3 regions of the Pantoea sp. X-Soil-ISGK-285 genome follow, and region 1 is predicted to be linked to each of the others. Evidence: predicted binding sites of a transcription regulator. Region 1 holds the regulator's gene; each other region holds the start of a gene.
What was found. The regulator LexA, encoded in region 1, represses DNA repair genes until DNA is damaged. The targets are predictions, from matches to a motif close to TNCTGTATGTACATACAGNA.

Region 1 (3,276 bases):
ATATTCGCGGAATACCGTGGCGTAGAGCTTGTTGCCTTTAAAGGTACGACGAATAAAGAAAGCGCCCAGGCGACGGAAAATCGGGCCGGCTGGCCAGAAGTTGAGATTGATACCGGCTGCGATGTGCGGCGGCACCAGACCCTGATGATAGAGCACATAGGAGAGCAGCAGATAATCCATGTGGCTGCGATGGCACGGCACATAGACAATCTCGTGGCCATCCTGCGCCAGCTGGCGGACTTTTTCGCCGCCATTGACGTTGATGCCCTGATAGAGCCGACTCCAGAGCCAGCCCATCACGCGGTCAGTTACGCGGATGGCTTCATAGGAGAAGTTTGCCGCAATCTCCTCCATCATTTCGACGGCGTTCTGCTGCGCTTTCTCATGGGAGATTTTTTTGCTGCGAGCTTCATCTTCTACTGCTTTTTCAATCGCTTTGGATTGCAGCAGACGAGTAAACAGATCCTGACGCGCCGGCAAGCGCGGGCCAATCGCCGCCAGCCGCTGGCGGGCAAAATGAATGCGCGCCACGCGAGCCAGCTTCTGGGCGATCGACTGATCCGTACCGTGTTCAGTTGCCATGCGGCGCAGCGACACTGTCGGCGAGAAGCGGACAAAACTGTCGCGCCCGTGCCAGATAACGGCAAAGAACTTCTGCACCCCGTTCAGCACCCGCAGGTGTGGCGTTGCTTCGCCCTGGACTTCACGTCCTGGTGCGCGGCCAAACATCACCGTGACCGGCAGCATCTGAATATCCAGCTTAGGGTTATTGCGATGCAGGTCCAGGTAATCGTGAAAGATTTTCACAGATTCAACGCTGGGCACAAAATAGGGGAAGACGCGTGGGCCATTGTGGATAAAGACGTGGCGCGGCAGCAGAGAACCATCAATCTCCAGCGGAGTGAGCGGGTCGGGCAGGTGATGCCGCAGACACTGTGCACGTAAAGTCAGTAAGTCGGCCTTCGAATCGTAAGGCAAAACATACATAATAGGTCGGGTCGGATCCAGACCATGTTCAGACACGGGATCGGCCGGAATGGCCTTACTTTTTACCAAAAACGACAGTGGTAAATTAAGCAGTTTGTAATAGAGTTTACGCCAACCTGACATAGACAACATGAAGCCTCTTGTTAGCAAAGCGCCGCAAGCATACCAGAAAGCGCAGCGAAGATCTGTGGTGGTGCCAATTGCACGCAGCCCAGACATTGACGTCAATCCGATGAAAGGGTTCCCACATCATGGCAAATAATGCCACCGGACTTATCAGAATAGTAAAAGCTGCAGGTTACTCATGGCAGGGGCTTCGTGCCGCCTGGCAACATGAAGCGGCGTTTCGGCAGGAAGCGCTGGCTGCGCTGGCCGCTATTGTTATCGCGTGCTGGCTGGATGTCGATGTGGTCTCCCGCATCCTCATGATTGGTGCGGTGGTGCTGGTGGTCATTGTTGAAATCCTCAATAGCGCCATTGAAGCGGTGGTCGACCGCATCGGTCAGGAGCATCATCCGCTGGCGGGCCGGGCAAAAGACATGGGCTCGGCGGCGGTGCTGATCAGCATATTACTGGCACTCTTCGTCTGGATCGCGCTGCTCTGGACACATTTGCGATAAGCCTTCCATAACGCGTCTGAGGGCGCGTTTTCCCTGACAATCGGTTTCCATTTCACCAATACCTGTATATACTCACAGCGACTGTATAAACAACCAGGGGGCGGGATGAAAGCATTAACCAGCAGGCAGCAGCAGGTCTATGACCTGATTCGCGACCATATTTCTTCAACGGGCATGCCGCCTACGCGTGCCGAAATCGCCGCGCAGCTGGGCTTCCGTTCGCCGAACGCGGCAGAAGAGCATCTGAAAGCGCTGGCGCGCAAAGGCGTCATCGAGATCGTTTCCGGTGCATCGCGCGGCATTCGACTGTTAATGGAAGAAGAAGCCTCAGAAGGGCTACCGCTGATTGGCCGGGTTGCTGCCGGTGAGCCGATCATGGCGCAGGAACATATCGAAACCCACTACAAGGTCGATCCGGGCCTGTTTAAGCCGTCTGCTGACTTCCTGCTGCGCGTCAGCGGAATGTCGATGAAAGATATCGGGATTATGGATGGCGACCTGCTCGCGGTGCATAAAACCCAGGATGTGCGTAACGGCCAGGTTGTGGTTGCCCGCATTGATGATGAAGTCACCGTTAAGCGCTGGAAAAAGCAGGGTGCTATCGTGCATCTGCTGCCGGAAAACAGCGATTTTGACCCGATTGTCGTCGATACCCGTGCGCAGTCACTGACCATAGAAGGTCTGGCTGTTGGCGTGGTGCGCAACGGCGAGTGGCTCTGATTCTTCTGCCAGCGTGCATTCGCCTTCTCTGATGCTATTCTGTCTGCCCTAATTTTGTCGCTGCCTCTTTTGCGCAGCGACACTGAGCACGGAACGGCGAATGCGCTTTATTACGGCAACCGATAAAAATCTCTGGCGGCTTGCGCTGCCGATGATCCTTTCAAATATCACCGTTCCCTTACTGGGAGTGGTCGATACTGCAGTAATTGGTCATCTCGACAGCCCTGTCTATCTTGGCGGGGTTGCGGTCGGGACTACAGTGACCAGCTTCCTCTTTATGCTGCTGCTTTTCCTTCGAATGAGTACCACTGGCCTTACGGCGCAGGCATTTGGCGCTGGCGATAAAATGGCGCTGGCACGCGCGCTGACTCAGCCGCTGATCATTGCGCTGCTGGCGGGCGTACTGTTCATCGCTTTGCGTTATCCGATTATTCAGCTGTCGACCCATCTCGTTGGCGGCAATCCCGATGTACTCGAACAGGCGGCACTGTTTATTCAGATTCGCTGGCTCAGTGCGCCTGCCACGCTGGCAAACCTGGTCATTCTGGGCTGGCTGCTGGGCGTGCAGTATGCACGCGCGCCGGTGATCCTGCTGGTGGTGGGCAACCTGGTTAACATCGTGCTCGATCTCTGGCTGGTGATGGGGCTGCACTGGGGTGTCGCGGGGGCGGCAACCGCCACGGCGCTGGCGGAATACATTACGCTGGTTGTCGGCAGCATCATGGTCTGGCGGGTGTTAAAACTGCGCGGAATTACGCTTAGCCTGCTGAAGCAGAGCTGGCGCGGTGACAGCGGCCGGCTGCTGCGACTGAACCGGGACATCATGCTGCGCTCTCTGATGCTGCAGCTCTGTTTCGCCTCGCTGACCGTACTGGGTGCCCGGCTGGGTCCGGATGTGGTGGCGGTTAACGCAGTATTACTGATGTTCATCACTTTTACGGCTTACGCG
Region 2 (3,276 bases), 980 kb from region 1:
ATTTTATGGATATGCACCTGACTCAGCAGATCGCCTTTGAGATCCAGCCCTTCGGCAAACGACTGCAGGCCAATCAGGATGCTGGTTTCCCCTTTGGCGACGCGCTGACGATGCAGATCGACCAGGCGGCTGCGAGGCTGATCGCCCTGAACCAGCATTGAGAGGCGCAGGTCGGGCAGACAGGCGACAAACTGCTGCATCACCCGGTTGCTGGCAAACAGCACCAGCACGCCTTTGTGCTTTTTCTCCGCCATCTGCTGCCGGAAGAAACCGGCCATCTCCGCGATATGCTCCGCTTCGTGCGTCATCAGCGGCTCATAGCGCATCTGCGGGATCACCAGCTTGCCCTGCTCCACGTGGTTAAACGGGGAGTCCAGCGCCACAAAGCGGTCGCCCGCTTTCTCGCTGAGTCCCGACATCTCCTGCAGGCGGTTGAAACTGTTAAGCGATCGCAGCGTGGCGGAGGTCACAACCACGTGCGGAATTTTACGCCACAGCATCTTCTCCAGCTGGTCGCTGACGCGGATGCCAGCGCAGTGAAACAGCAGGTGCGCCTGACCTTCGCGCAGCTCGCGGGTGATCCACTTCGACACCGGCGCGCCAGAGGCTTTTTCCATCGCCGCCAGCCGCCACAGTTTGCTGACCGATTCGAACCAGCCAAACTGGCGATTGAGCTGCAGCAGATTGCGATGCAGTCGCACCACATCCACTTTACCTGTCTGCTCGCTCAGCGCATTAATCAAACCTTCACTCAGGCCGCGTAGCGCATCGCTGAGCTTAAAGAGCCGGGCGCAGAGATCCAGCAGCTCCTGCGGCAACGCGCCCAGCACAAAGCGGAATTCGCCCGGCTGGTTATGCGGTGGCAGCAGCGGATTCAGCGCCTGAGCGGTAATCGTCAGCAGTTCGCGCAGCTCATCGCAGTGCGCTTTCAGCCGCTCCGGGTTAGCCAGCGGCGGCGGCGATTTTGGCCGCATCTGCGTCATAATGCTCTCTACCAGCTTGATAAAGAGGTCGAGCTGCAGGCTGCTCCAGCCCGGCGTGATGTCGGCGCTCATCTCCAGCGCATCGCGGGCCACTTCCGGCAAGTGATGCCCTTCATCCAGCACCAGCATCAGGTTTTTTGCCGGTGGCAGCACCGACTCATTCTCCATTGCGGCCATGACCAGCGCATGGTTCGCCACCACTACATCCACCTGCTCGATTTCGCGCCGCGCCACAAAGAACGGGCATTCACGATACCAGCGACAGTGTGCGCCAAGGCAGCTCGCTTTGTCGGTGGAGAGCCGCTGCCACAGGCTGTCGCTGACGTTCTCGTCGCTGTGATCGCGCAGGCCGTCCCACTGATAGCGATCCAGCGATTTCTGCAACCGGCCACACTGCGTCTGCTCCTCTTTAGTGCTGCTGACGGCGTCATCGTCCAGATAAAGCAGCAGATCGCCCTGCTCATCGTCATCGGCCGCCATCGCCGCCAGATTACGCGGACAGACATAGCGCCCGCGGCCAAAGGCGGCAGTAAAGGTGAGATCGGGAATGATTTTTTTCAGCAGCGGCAGATCTTTGGTGAAGATTTGATCCTGCAGCGCCACGTTGGCGGTGCTGATCACCAGCCGCTTCTCCTGGGCGCGGCTGGCCGCGATGCCCGGGATCAGATAAGAGAGGGTTTTGCCCACGCCGGTTGGCGCTTCAACCGCCAGATGGCGCGAATCGTCGCCCGCCAGGCACTTCGCCACTTCGGCGATCATCTGGCGCTGCGGCGCACGTGGGATGAAGTCAGGCACCTGCTCCTGAAGCGCTTTATACCATTGCGCTATCTGGCTTTTTACTGCGGCTGTCAGGGCCATGATTTGCGTTACCACACCGAAAATATGGCCTGTATTTTTACACAGTATCCTGTTGGCGTCAGCTTTCGCGCCGAATTTTTCGTGCGACGTCGTAAATTTCAGCAGTTGCCCGTTTCAGGGTCGTGCGGGCAGCCCGTCAACCCAGGCCGGTCCGGCACGAAGAAAGGCCAGCCGCATGAGCTAGCGGCTGGCTACGCCAGCACTTTGTACATATAGGTGGTGGCATCCAGCACGCCCGCGGTGGATTCGGCATAAAACGGGATCGACCCCGCCACCTGCCAGCCCAGCGAGCGATAGAGATCGCTGGCGACATCGCCGCTGCGCGTATCCAGCACCAGCAGCGTTTTGCCCTGCGCACGGGCCTGCTGCTCAGCGCGCTGCATCAGCTCACGCGCGATGCCCTGACGGCGCGCCTGCGGATGCACCAGCAGTTTGCTGATCTCCGCCCGGTGTCGGCCATTAGGCATGGCGCTGCCATTGAGAATGACCGTGCCCACGATGCGACCGTGCTGCCGCGCAACGAATAGTTCGCTGTCGCCGTCTGCCAGACCGGCAATCCGCTGCTGCCAGAATCGCGTCATCACCTCTTCGTCTTCAGCATCAATAAAGCCGACGCTGGCGCCGTCTGCCACACAGCCCTGCAGCACCGCTGTGAGTTCATCCAATTGCGGTTGCGCTTCGTCGGCGCGAAGTATTCTGTAATCGATCATGGTTTCGCCACCACCAGTAAATAGCGCGCGCCGTCAGTCAGGTGCGCCTCAAAAGCCGATTTCCCGACCAGATGAAAACGTAAGCAATCACCGGGCTTCAGCGCCCACTGCTGCGGCCCCATCGTGACAGTGAGGCCGCCCTCGCGCAGCCAGATATGCTGCTCCAGACCCTGAATGGGTGGCGCATCGTAATCTATACGTGCACCAGGCCGTAATTTGCCCTCAACCAGTTCGCATCGGAAATGAAGCGCAGGAGGTGAGACATTCCGGCGAATAAATCCGCTGGATTCATCCTGCCACACGGGCTGCTGGTCATCTCTGATCAGCAGGCTGGACTCAACCTCCACTTCACTGAGCAGGCGCGACATCGTTAATCCGTAGGCAACACACAGACGGTTAAGCAGCGCAGCAGTAGGGCTGGTCTCGCTTCGCTCAATGCGCGATAATGACGCACGACTGATGCCCGTTGCGACAGCAAGTTCATCCAGCGACCAGCCGCGTTGCAGGCGTAATTCTGCCAGCCTCACCGCCAGTCGTTGCTCTGTATTCAGCTCTGACATGGTGATTTCTCATATTTGGGAATAATTCTCTTATATGAGATATAACGGAGAAACGGCGTATCAGTCAAGTTGTACATCGAGAAATGTATTGTACAACTTAGTCGGCTTCGTTATGGTAATTGCACTCAGACCAATCGAAAGAGGAATTTATGACCTTATACAGTA
Region 3 (3,276 bases), 1.9 Mb from region 1:
GCCAGGTTCCCTGCAGATCAGCGGGCGCCGGCGTTTGCACCGCATTTTCATAATCGTTGATTTGTGCACAGCCACTCAGTGCCAGCGCGGCAATCAGCATCCACTTTTTCATGTTTAATCCCTAAGATCCCATCAATGGCGGCTACGTTATAATTTTTCCACCGCGTTGCGCAAGGTATCTGGGTGTTCAAACACCACGCAGACCCTGATTGCGCCAGAATTTATCCCGCAGTGAGCTCCACGGTCAGGTTTTTGACCGGAAGTTCAGAGGCTGAACTGATGCAAACTCCGTCTTTTGTCACGCCTGACAAGCGGAAGACAACCCGCTACACTGACGCGCTGCAACAGACTTTCAGGAATATGAATATGAAAACGCCAGAAGCCTACTATGCCCAGGCGCGCGAGATGTTTTTTACCGCGCATCCCGACTTTCAGTCTGCACTTGATGAATTAACGGAGAGCGACGCCCGTGCAGCTAACCTGTCACTGCGACAGCTGCGCGAATGGCATGCCGAACGCATCTATGCGGCCTTTTTGCGGCAGAAGAATCTGGATGGAATGATCTTTTCTATTCAGCTCGCTGAGCCGGATAAAGCGGTGGCGGCTGAAGCTATCGAGACTTATCTCAAATCTCATGCTGAGTCGCTGGGGATGAGCTGGGAAGAGTTTTGCATCAAAAACGAGCTTTAATCAGGGCCGCGCTGAAGTTGTATATTGCAAACACCTCCAACCAGTTCCGGCACTGCAGATAAAATTGTACTAACCGGGGGAAAGTGTATAACTTCGGCGTGCGACTCAGGTCGTGATTGTCCTTTAACGAATAGTGCTGATGCACTGCCTCTGCAGGTGTTGTCTCAATTCCACCTCCAGAGGCGAATTTTTTTATCCGCCCCTACCCTTCACCTTCCGTCGCTTTACCCTTTACTTCAACATAACTCGCTACCGCCAGCAGACGATTAATATGCGTCAGCAGCAGATCCACATCAGACTGCAGAAACTCGGTCGAAGATTGCGAAGCGGTAACAATGGCATCCTGCACCGTTTCTGAAATAGTCAGCGAGTTGTCCTGTTTCGCCTGCACCAGCAGCGCCGCAACCAGCAGGGACTGCGCTTCAAGCTGCGCCGTCAACTCTTTTGCATCGACGTCCATCTTTGCCAGTTTTAGCAGAATATCAATTACCAGTTGTCGCATCGCGGACCTCCTAAAAGTAAGCCGCCATTATGTCGCGATGCGTGCGCATTTTGCTAGTCGAAGATTGAGGTTTATGCGAGATAAAAATTTACACGAAATCAGGCGCGCTGCCTTGCTACTGTTTTTATTTACAGTATTATATGTCAGCGATTTTGCCCTGAATGGATTGCCATCATGTTTGTTGAGTTGATTTATGACAAGCGCAACGTTGCCGGTTTACCGGGTGCTCGCGAGATGATTCGTGAGGAGCTGGAAAAGCGGGTGCATCGGGTGTTCCCTGACATTGAAGTTAAGGTCAAGCCGATGGAACGTAACGCGATTGATACTGATTTGAGTAAGAACGATAAAGCGACGGTTGCGCGGATTGTTGAAGAGATGTTCGACGAAGCGGAAATGTGGCTGGTGGCCGATTAATCCCTTAACGGCCACCACATCAGTTAGCAGGAGATGACTTAGCTCTCCTGCTCGCTGTGATTAACTTCAATCTCGATGTCCTGAATCGCGGCATCCAGATCTTCCAGCAGTTTACCCTGCTTATTCAGCAACGCATCGATTCGGTCGGCGTTGGTCTTGTCTTTATACTCACCCGCATCAAACGCTAACCATTGGCTGGAAAGGGTTTCGGTGTTGGTCTGAGCATAGTGACGCATCTCTTTTAGCTGAGAAGTCACGTCACGCAGATATTCAGTTTTGGTCTTGGTTTCTGTTGAATCGCTCATGCTAAATTTCCTTCTGGTCATCTATCCAAAGTGAGTAGGCTTAGCGGTTCATCAACCGGCCAATCAGCGGGCCTGCATTCAGGTACAAAATGTTGCCCGGATATTTAAAACTAGTCGATAATAGCGAAGCCGCATTAAGAATAATCGGAAGTTATGGTTTATGACCGGATTTCACGGCTGGCACCTCACTCTCAGTGACGACCTCTTTGACTTTTATGACCGTTTTGTCGGCTATGCGATCCGGTATTGCATCCAGCTTGTGCTGTATTGCTGCAACCTGATCGGTCAGCAGCTCCACTCTGTCATCACGCCGCGCCGCAATTAAGCGGTAATCCGCCCGAATCTCCTCGACCCGCTTGTTTGCGGTGTTACTGACGTAGAGAAAAATGATCGTCATCAGGATGCAAATCATCGAACAGCTCAGTAATACGCAGCCGAGGATAACTTTGCGCCGGTAAGACATAGGTGCCTTAGTGCTATTAATCGTGGCCATCACTGCGATCCTCCAGAGTTGAGATAAGCCGATCAATCTCATTACGAAATTTATCGTTCTGATCGGTTTCGGTCATTGCCAGTAAAATCCCTACCGCATTCTTGATTAACCGAAGATCCGTTTCGAGTGTCGAGATACGCCGCAGATTCCTGTCGTGCCGTTCGCGTAATTCATCGTTCTCCTCCCGTATCAGCACGTTGCTCTCTTTCAGCAACACCACCTGCTCTTTGTAGCTGGTAATAATTTCGCCGCCGGCTCGATTACTGGTAACGATTGACGCAATTCCCGCCAATAACGGTTTCCAGAACAGTGCTGCTGCCCCCCCACCCAGAACTAACGCACCCATACTGGTAATCAGACTACTTTCCATGCCACACCCCTTTGTACGGTAAGGTCTCTGGAACTTACTGCGTGCTGCTTAGCCACGTCCCGCGCATGAAATTTAAGATTGCTTAAATACCAGGCTTAAGTATACTTAAGTCACTCTCAACCAAAAAGTCAAGCTTATGAAAAACGAAACGCTGGGTGACCGCATCCGACTCCGACGTAAATCGCTGCAGTTAACGCAGAAGCAATTGGCGCAACAGGTAAAAGTGTCCCATGTGGCGATTTCGCAATGGGAAAAAGAAGAGACGCTGCCGCGCGGTGAGAACCTGCTGCGGCTCGCCGAAGCGCTGGGCTGCGCACCGGCTTTTCTGATAGATGGGGATGGTCCTGTTTTCAGCGAAAGCGCCTGGAGTGGTCTGCACCAGATCCCACTGCTTGCACAGCGCGACGTGCCGCGATGGCTGAGCGAGGCCGGTTCCGTCCGGCATGAACTGCTGATGCACAACGACATGGCGCTTTCACAGCAGAGCTTTGCCATCCGGGTG

Region 2: a site for LexA is predicted at 1,869-1,888, ahead of dinG (ATP-dependent DNA helicase DinG). Genes of this name have one in related genera too.
Region 3: a site for LexA is predicted at 1,309-1,328, ahead of AC6I8B_RS11860 (DinI-like family protein). Genes of this name have one in related genera too.

What each region holds. Positions count from the first base shown of each region.
Region 1 covers NZ_AP035938.1:308,223-311,498, forward strand. Annotated here, with positions in the region: gene plsB (glycerol-3-phosphate 1-O-acyltransferase PlsB) at 1-1,110, opposite strand, end outside; gene AC6I8B_RS01355 (diacylglycerol kinase) at 1,239-1,607, shown strand; gene lexA (transcriptional repressor LexA) at 1,713-2,327, shown strand; gene dinF (MATE family efflux transporter DinF) at 2,428-3,276, shown strand, end outside.
Region 2 covers NZ_AP035938.1:1,290,494-1,293,769, reverse strand. Annotated here, with positions in the region: gene dinG (ATP-dependent DNA helicase DinG) at 1-1,841, opposite strand, end outside; gene AC6I8B_RS06070 (GNAT family N-acetyltransferase) at 2,033-2,551, opposite strand; gene AC6I8B_RS06065 (helix-turn-helix domain-containing protein) at 2,548-3,111, opposite strand; gene AC6I8B_RS06060 (MerR family transcriptional regulator) at 3,261-3,276, shown strand, end outside.
Region 3 covers NZ_AP035938.1:2,475,711-2,478,986, forward strand. Annotated here, with positions in the region: gene yedD (lipoprotein YedD) at 1-112, opposite strand, end outside; gene AC6I8B_RS11850 (DUF6388 family protein) at 367-690, shown strand; gene iraP (anti-adapter protein IraP) at 893-1,192, opposite strand; gene AC6I8B_RS11860 (DinI-like family protein) at 1,367-1,606, shown strand; gene AC6I8B_RS11865 (hypothetical protein) at 1,645-1,911, opposite strand; gene AC6I8B_RS11870 (hypothetical protein) at 2,063-2,404, opposite strand; gene AC6I8B_RS11875 (hypothetical protein) at 2,391-2,774, opposite strand; gene AC6I8B_RS11880 (helix-turn-helix domain-containing protein) at 2,911-3,276, shown strand, end outside.